DNA from 2 places in the Streptococcus sp. 2022WUSS037 genome. Region 2 is predicted to be linked to the other one. Evidence: predicted binding sites of a transcription regulator. Region 2 holds the regulator's gene; the other holds the start of a gene.

Region 1 (4,432 bases), on a different contig from region 2:
AGAGATAACGGCAAACGGTGTTACTTCTGAACCTGTACCTGATGTTGTTGGAATCGCGATAAACTTAGATTTCTTACCAAGCTCTGGGAACTTGAAGGCACGTTTACGGATGTCCATGAATTTTTGAACAAGGTCTTTAAAGTCAACAGTTGGTTGCTCGTAGAAGAGCCACATTACTTTAGCAGCATCCATTGGTGAACCACCACCGAGGGCGATGATTGTATCTGGTTTGAAGGTACGCATCAATTCTGTACCCTTGTAAACTGTTGTGATATCTGGATCTGGTTCAACGTCTGAGAAGATTTGGTAAACCACTTTATTACGACGGAGATCCAACTGTTCGATGATACGATCCAAGAAACCAAGTTCTACCATGGCATGGTCTGTAACGATCATGACACGTTCAACGTCACGGCATTTTTGGAGGTATTGGATAGAATCACGTTCGAAGTATGTTTTAGAAGGAACTTTAAACCACTGCATATTATTTCTACGTCTTCCTACTTTCTTGATGTTGAGCAAGTTCATAGCACTTACGTTATCACTGATGGAGTTGCGTCCGTAAGAACCACAACCAAGTGTCAATGATGGCAAGAAGGCATTGTAAACATCACCGATACCACCGAAAGTAGATGGAGAGTTCCAGATAACACGGATAGCACGCACGATTGTACCAAATTCTTTAGCTAATTCAGCATCTTCTGTGTGAATGGCTGCAGAGTGACCTAGACCGTGGAATTCTACCATTTGACGCGCTGCTTCAAGACCTTCTGCACGACCGTCAACTTTCAAGACGGCAATAACAGGTGACAATTTCTCACGAGTCAATGGCTCTTTTTCACCGATTTCAGCAACCTCAGCTGCCAAGATGTTTGTACCTTCTGGTACTGAGAAGCCAGCCTGCTCAGCAATCCATGCAGCTGGGCGACCAACGATGTCCGCATTCAATTTGCCTTCTGCACAGTTTTTGCTGTTAGCTTTCACACCGAAGCAGTATTCTTCAAGAAGAGCTTTTTCTTTCTTATTAACGAAGTAAGTTTTGTAAGACTTGAATTCTGCTACAAACTCATCGTAAACTTCTTTATCAATGATAACTGCTTGTTCTGACGCACAGACCATACCGTTGTCAAATGACTTAGACATAACGATGTCATGTGCTGCCTGACGGATGTTTGCTGATTTTTCAACATAGGCTGGAACGTTACCAGCACCTACACCGAGGGCAGGTTTACCACAAGAGTAAGCTGCACGCACCATTGCGTTACCACCAGTTGCAAGGATTGTTGCAATACCATCATGTTTCATCAACTCAGACGTTGCTTCCATAGATGGTTTTGTTACCCACTGGATACAGTTTTCAGGGGCACCAGCTGCCACAGCTGCTTCATAGACAACACGAGCTGCATGAGCAGAAGATTCTTGTGCAGATGGGTGGAAGGCAAAGACAATTGGATTACGTGTCTTCAAGGCAATCAATGATTTAAAGATTGCTGTAGAAGTTGGGTTTGTTGTTGGAGTGATACCACAGATAACACCAACTGGCTCAGCAATCAAGGTCAAACCTGTCACTTCGTCTTCTTCGATAACACCAACTGTTTTTGTATGGCGCATATTGTTAACCACGTGCTCGCAGGCAAACAAGTTTTTCGTTGCCTTATCTTCGAATACACCACGTTGGGTTTCTTCAAAGGCATGCATTGCCAATTCACCGTGCTTGTCAAGAGCAGCTACCGAAGCCTTAGCTACAATGTAGTCTACTTCTTCTTGACCAAGTTTGCGGAACTCATCAAGAGCAACCAAACCTTTTTGAACAAGCTCATCAACGTGTTTGCGAGCTTCTACTAATTTTTCTTCTGGTGATACAACTTTTTTATCAGCCATTGTGTTCCTCCAAATTTTCTTGTCAACATTTTGTTAACTTTTTCACAATGTTATTCTACAACTTTTATTTTTATTTGTAAAGAGAAATTGTTAATTTTTTCACATTTTTTCTGTTTTGCCATAGTAAGCGCTTACTTTTTGTTTGGTTCAGAAAGTATTTCCGAATACTTTCTGAAAAATTTCTGGAAATTCGCTTACAAGGAAAAAAGAGTCATTCTATTTAACCGAGGATCTCTTTCAACATCTATTTTATCAAGAAAACGCTTACAAGTAAACAACTTTTGTGAAAAAATATGGATAAATTTCTGATTATTTCCAAACCAATACTCGCGTCAGCATCTATTGATATACTTGCATTATGTTGGTTTTTGTGATATTATTAACAAGAAATTAACTATATTAACACATCAAAATGATGTACAATCATACATAGGAGGTCTGCCATGAAAGCAGTTGTTGTTAATCCAGAATCTACTGGTGTTGTCGTTGTCGAAAAAGAACTTCGTCCACTTGAAGCTGGCGAGGCTTTGGTTCAGATTGAGTATTGCGGTGTTTGTCACACAGACTTACACGTTGCTCAAGGTGACTTTGGTAAGGTACCGGGCCGTGTTCTTGGTCACGAAGGTATCGGAATCGTGACTGAAATTGCTCCAGATGTGACTAGCTTAAAAGTTGGCGATCGTGTGAGTGTTGCTTGGTTCTTCCAAGGTTGTGGCACTTGTGAATATTGTACAACTGGTCGCGAAACCCTTTGCCGTACTGTTAAAAATGCAGGCTACTCTGTTGACGGTGGTATGGCTGAGCAATGTATCGTAACTGCTGACTATGCGGTAAAAGTACCAGAAGGTCTTGATCCAGCTCAAGCAAGTTCTATCACCTGTGCTGGCGTAACCTGCTACAAGGCTATCAAAGAAGCGCACTTGGAACCTGGCCAATGGATTGTCATCTACGGTGCTGGTGGCCTTGGCAACCTTGCAGTCCAATACGCTAAGAAAGTCTTCAACGCTCATGTTATCGCTGTAGACATCAACAATGATAAATTGGAACTCGCCAAAGAAGTTGGTGCAGATGTCATCATCAATGGACTTGAAGTAGAAGACGTACCTGGCTATATCAAGGAAGTAACGGGAGGCGGTGCCCACTCAACTGTCGTAACGGCTGTTTCTAAGGTTGCCTTCAACCAGGCTATTGACAGCGTTCGTGCAGGTGGCTATGTCGTGGCTGTTGGACTTCCATCTGAATACATGGACCTCAGCATTGTCAAGACTGTGCTAGATGGTATCAAGGTAGTCGGCTCTCTAGTTGGTACTCGTAAAGACCTAGAAGAAGCCTTCCACTTCGGTGCTATAGGACTAGTTGTCCCAGTCGTTCAAAAACGTCCTGTGGACGATGCCGAAGCAGTCTTTGATGAAATGGCCGCTGGTACTATTCAAGGTCGTATGGTCCTTGATTTCTGCCACCATCACTAATTCGCTCTCCACTATTTTCAAGAAGTGATTATCCAATCGCTTCTTTTTTGCTTTCTAAAATAAAAAAGAAGCAGCCTAGACTACTGCTTCTCCAATTCTGCTAAAATACTTGCGAAATCTGTTTTGAGTGCTTCCAAGCTTGTTTCAACTTGACTTCTTGTCTGGTTATTTTTAACCACAACCTGTCCTGATTCGATTTCGCTACCACCCAGGGTAATGATGGCCTTAGCTCCAAAGACATCTGCTGACTTAAACTGGGCCTTGAGCTTGCGGTCAAGGTAATCTCGCTCTGCTCGGAAGCCTTGCTTGCGGATGGCTTGAACCAACTCGAGCGCTCCGCCATTGGCCTCCTGACCCAAAACAGCGATGTAGACATCTAGCTGGGTGTCGAGAGGGAGTTCAATGCCTTGCTTTTCAAGGACGAGGATGAGGCGCTCAATCCCCATGCCAAAGCCAAATGCTGGTGTTTCAGGTCCACCGAAATAGGACACCAAACCGTCGTAACGACCGCCGGCACAGATGGTCAGGTCGTTGCCACCAACCTCGGTCATAAACTCGAAAATAGTATGGTTATAGTAGTCCAGACCACGCACCATGTTGGTGTCAATCACATAAGCAATGCCTAAGCTGTCCAACATAGTCTTAACTGCTTCAAAGTGAGCAGTACTTTCTTCATCTAGGTAGTCTAAGATGGACGGTGCATTTTCCACTGCGACCTTGTCTTCTTTTTCCTTGGAATCCAACACACGCAAAGGATTTTCTTCTAGACGGCGCTGGCTATCTTTAGACAACTGTTCCTTGAGCGGCGTCAGATAGTCAATCAAAGCCTGACGGTAGGCTGCACGGCTCTCTGGATTTCCCAGACTATTGAGATGGAGGCGGATATTCTGAATTCCCAGCTCCTCAAAGAAGTGGTATGCCATGGCAATGGTTTCTACGTCTGTCGCTGGGTTATTGGAACCAAAGCACTCCACACCAATCTGGTGGAACTGACGGAGACGACCTGCCTGCGGACGCTCATAGCGGAACATTGGGCCCATGTAGTAGAACTTAGCCGGCTTTTGCACTTCTGGAGCAAAGAG
Region 2 (4,432 bases):
AGTTAGAGCCAATAAAGGTTCAGCAGGAATTGACGGCGTAACTATTGACGAAATAGATGACTATCTCCGCAAGCACTGGCGTTCAACTAAAGAACTCATAAAGCAGAGAAAGTACAAGCCTCAGCCAGTTTTACGAGTTGAAATTCCCAAACCTAACGGCGGAGTTCGCCAGCTAGGTATCCCAACGGTCATGGATAGAATGATACAACAAGCTATTGTCCAAGTCATTAGTCCTATTTGTGAACCCTATTTCTCTGAGAAGAGCTACGGATTCAGACCCAATCGGTCATGCGAACAAGCTGTTATCCAGTTATTAGAATACCTTAATGATGGTTATGAGTGGATAGTAGACATAGACCTGGAGAAGTTGACGATACCGTTCCTCAAGATAGACTGATGTCGCTTGTTCATAACATTATCCAAGATGGGGATACAGAATCTTTAATTCGTAAGTATCTTCATTCAGGTGTGGTCATCAACGGACAACGACATAAAACATTAGTTGGAACGCCACAGGGAGGAAATCTATCACCGCTCCTGTCCAATATCATGCTTAATGAGCTAGATAAAGAGCTGGAAAATCGCGGACTTCGCTTTGTTCGCTACGCAGATGACTGTGTCATCACAGTTGGTAGTGAGGCGGCGGCTAAACGTGTGATGCATTCAATTAGTCGTTACATTGAAAAACGATTAGGATTGAAAGTCAACATGACCAAGACTAGGATTGTGAGACCGAACAAATTGAAGTATCTAGGATTTGGGTTCTGGAAATCATCTGAGGGCTGGAAAAGTCGTCCGCATCAGGATAGCGTACAGAGTTTCAAGAGAAAACTCAAGAAACTAACGGCCCGTAAGTGGAGTATTGACTTAGACAGCCGAATTGAGCAACTAAACTGGGTTATTCGAGGATGGATAAACTACTTTTCTATGACGAACATGAAATCAGTCATGGAAAGTATCGATGAACGTCTGAGAACTCGACTAAGAGTTATTATCTGGAAACAATGGAAGAAGAAATCTAGGCGATTATGGGGACTTCTCAAATTAGGAGTACCGAAGTGGATAGCGGATAAAGTATCTGGCTGGGGTGACCATTATCAATTAGTGGCTCAGAGGTCAATACTGAAACGTGCCATATCAAAACCAGTCCTCGCTAAACGTGGACTGGTTTCTTGCTTAGATTATTATCTAAAACGACATGCGTTAAAAGTTAGTTGAACCGCCGTGTGCCGAACGGCACGCACGGTGGTGTGAGAGGGACTAGAAATTAGTCCCTACTCGATTTCATTTCCAGAAATACCAATAACTGGTTTTTTCATTGCTTATCCTTTTCGCATAAAGTAGAGTAGTGTCTGTAATTCACTAGTCAAATCAACATACTGAACAACGACATCTTTTGGGACAGACAAGTTAACTGGTGAAAAGCTCAGAATTCCCTTAACACCAGCTTCAACAAGAATATCAGTCACTTCTTGCGCTTTGACGCTGGGTACCGTTAGAATAGCTGTCTGAGAGTTTGCTTCGCTGATACGTTCCTTGATTTCTGAGATTGCATGGATTGGGATATTTTCATCTGTCGTTCCAACAGCTGGATTATCATCTGCCTCAAAAGCCATGACTATTTTCATTTTATTTCGTTCGTGGAAGCGATAGTGTAGCAAGGCCCGCCCCATATTCCCGACTCCAACAAGCATAACATTGGTGATGGAGGTATCATTTAGAATATCCGCAAAGAAATCCATCAACTCTTTGACATTGTAGCCAAAGCCACGACGACCAAGCTCTCCAAAATAGGAAAAATCTCGGCGGACGGTAGCTGAGTCGATTCCGATAGCTTCGGCAATTTCTTTTGAACTAGCTTTTTCAATATTTCCTGCATAGAAACGTTTAAAAATGCGATAGTAGAGGGAGAGACGTTTGGCAGTTGCGCGTGGAATATCAGATTTTTTATCGTTTTTCACTTTAGACTCCTTTATTTCGATAGAATACGCTTTATCGATTATTTATATATTAAACAGTTCTTTATTCTATTCTAGTCCAAGTTTGTGAAAAAATCAACAGATTGATTTTAAAAAAAGATTAAACAGGAAACTGTCTAATCTAGTGTTTGTAAATAGCGATAGAGATCCCCGATTGTCCCTTTGTAATCCAGAGCTTGTCCGTCTTGTGTAATGCTGGTAACTGGATAATAGTCTGGGAGGGTTAAGCAACCGGAAAAAGCCAGAATAGCTGCATCTTTATTCTCAAATGTTTGGATACGTTCTTGCTTATAAGCATCAAGATAGTGAATTTCAATCATACTAACCCTCTTTTGTAAAGATGTCACGGTCAATCAAGCTATCCATGAGGAAATAGAATTTTTCTTGAATAACCTTGTTACTTTCTGGCTTAAAAATGTTTACCAGATGAAGACCAGACTTGTCGGTAATGTTAATTTTAAAACCAGTTAGGTCTTGATTGATAATAATTTTCAAGAGGAATCCTTGGTTTGAATTTGGAATTTCTTCCAGAAGACGTGTAAGCTGATAGTGACCTGCTTTGCTTTGTTCAAAGGTGTTATCACGGAGTGTATATTTTTTGATAGCAGGGCTAATGTGATAAGTAAAATTACAATCTTTTAAGGTAACTGATTGTTGGAATGCCATTTTAACCTCCAAGTATTTTCTTTAGTTCGATGATGAGAGTATCTATCTCTTCTTTTGTATTGATTTCAGATAGGCTGATACGAATGGATTCTTTCAGACGATGGGAGTCTTTTCCATACATAGCTTCTAAAACATGGCTATTTTGGACAATACCTGCCGTACATGCGGAACCGCTAGAAACAGCGATACCTGCCAAATCTAGTTGCATGAGTAGTTGTTCATTAAGTTTACCAGGAAAACCGATATTAAGGACATGAGGGAGATGAGGTCCAGCCTGATTGAGATAATAGTCTAAGCCAGACAATCTCTCGATAATATGTTGTCGCAGTTCACTGACATGCTTATGATGCGTATCTAAGGACTCATATTGTTCTGTCAGGGCAGTCGCCATAGCAGCAATGGCAGGGAGGTTCTCAGTACCTGCTCGATGTTGCTGTTCCTGCTTTCCGCCGTGGATCAAGGAATCAAATTTATGAACTTTACTATACAGGAAGCCCATCCCCTTTGGACCATGGAATTTATGGGCAGAGGCTGCGAGGAAGTCAATTCCGTAGTCAGAGGGAGCAATTGCAATTTTTCCAATTGCTTGAACAGCATCTACATGAAAGACGGCCTGATGATCGGCTAGGAGCTCTCCAATTTCCTTGATAGGAAGTAGTTGACCGGTCTCATTGTTAGCAAACATGACGCTGACTAAAATAGTATCTGGTCGAAGGGCATCCTGAATTTGTTGAGCGGTGATTACTTGATCGACTGGGTGGATATAGGTTACCTCGAACCCAAACCGCTCCTCTAGATATTGCATGGTATGGAGGACAGCATGGTGTTCGATAGCCGTAGTAATCAGGTGTTTTCCTTTGGATTGATGTGCAAGTGCATAGCCTTGAATAGCTAAAGTATCAGCTTCGGAGCCTCCAGATGTGAAAATAATTTGTTCAGGAGAGGCGGAGAGGATCTGAGCAATCTCTTGACGACTTTGTCTAAGATATTGATTGGCTTTCCGACCGCTTTGATGGATACTGGAGGGGTTTCCATAATTTTCTTGAGCCACTTCCATCATCCGTTGGAGTGCAGTAGGAGATAGAGCAGTGGTCGCTGCATTATCTAAATAAATCAAAGAGTTTACTCCTAGTTTTCTTTTTCAGGACTAGTAAATTTGAAAAGTGGGCTGAGTGGCTGATGTTCTTGGATGCGGTGGATGGCATCTGCAATCAAGTCACTAGCTGTTAGGAAGGCGATATTTTTAGGATGCTGTTCTTTGCTTGCAACAGAATCGGTAACTAATATTTCTTTGATTGGTGCTTCATCTAAGAGTTGGGCTGCAGTTCCCGCAAAGAGACCATGGCTGGCAACTGCATAAATTTCAGTAGCACCACCTTCTTGGACAATTTTTGAAGCTTGTGAGAAAGTGCGACCAGTATTGAGAATATCGTCCACCAAAATAGCTTTTTTACCAGCAACATCACCAATAATATAGCCTTCTGCACGCTCTGAATCATCTTGTGCGTAGTCAATAATGGCGATCGGTGCATTTAGAAATTCAGCGATATTACGTGCGCGTTTGATACCAGAATTTTTAGGACTCACAATGACGACATCTTCTCCGCAGAGTCCTTTTTCCATGTAGTAGGCTGCAAAAAGTGGTTCTGTAAGGAGATTGTCTACTGGAATATCAAAGAAACCTTGAATTTGTGAAGCGTGCAAATCAAGAGTCAATACACGGTCGACACCAGCTTTAACCAGCATATTTGCAACTAATTTAGCTGTAATTGGTTCGCGTGGAGAAG

Evidence for each region. The regulator Rex, encoded in region 2, represses fermentation and respiration genes when NADH is low (regulators of the CRP and FNR family bind a similar motif). The targets are predictions, from matches to a motif close to TTGTGAANTANTTCACAA.
Region 1: the regulator Rex is predicted to act here: its motif matches at 1,912-1,929, upstream of adhE (bifunctional acetaldehyde-CoA/alcohol dehydrogenase).

Annotation. Positions count from the first base shown of each region.
Region 1 covers NZ_JAOTGJ010000008.1:64,010-68,441, forward strand. The annotation lists gene adhE (bifunctional acetaldehyde-CoA/alcohol dehydrogenase) at 1-1,881, opposite strand, end outside; gene adhP (alcohol dehydrogenase AdhP) at 2,325-3,350, shown strand; gene hisS (histidine--tRNA ligase) at 3,431-4,432, opposite strand, start outside.
Region 2 covers NZ_JAOTGJ010000040.1:56-4,487, forward strand. The annotation lists partial or broken gene ltrA (group II intron reverse transcriptase/maturase) at 1-1,218, shown strand, start outside; gene ODU55_RS10410 (redox-sensing transcriptional repressor Rex) at 1,323-1,961, opposite strand; gene ODU55_RS10415 (DUF4649 family protein) at 2,096-2,299, opposite strand; gene ODU55_RS10420 (DUF1831 domain-containing protein) at 2,301-2,645, opposite strand; gene ODU55_RS10425 (cysteine desulfurase family protein) at 2,647-3,762, opposite strand; gene ODU55_RS10430 (ribose-phosphate diphosphokinase) at 3,774-4,432, opposite strand, start outside.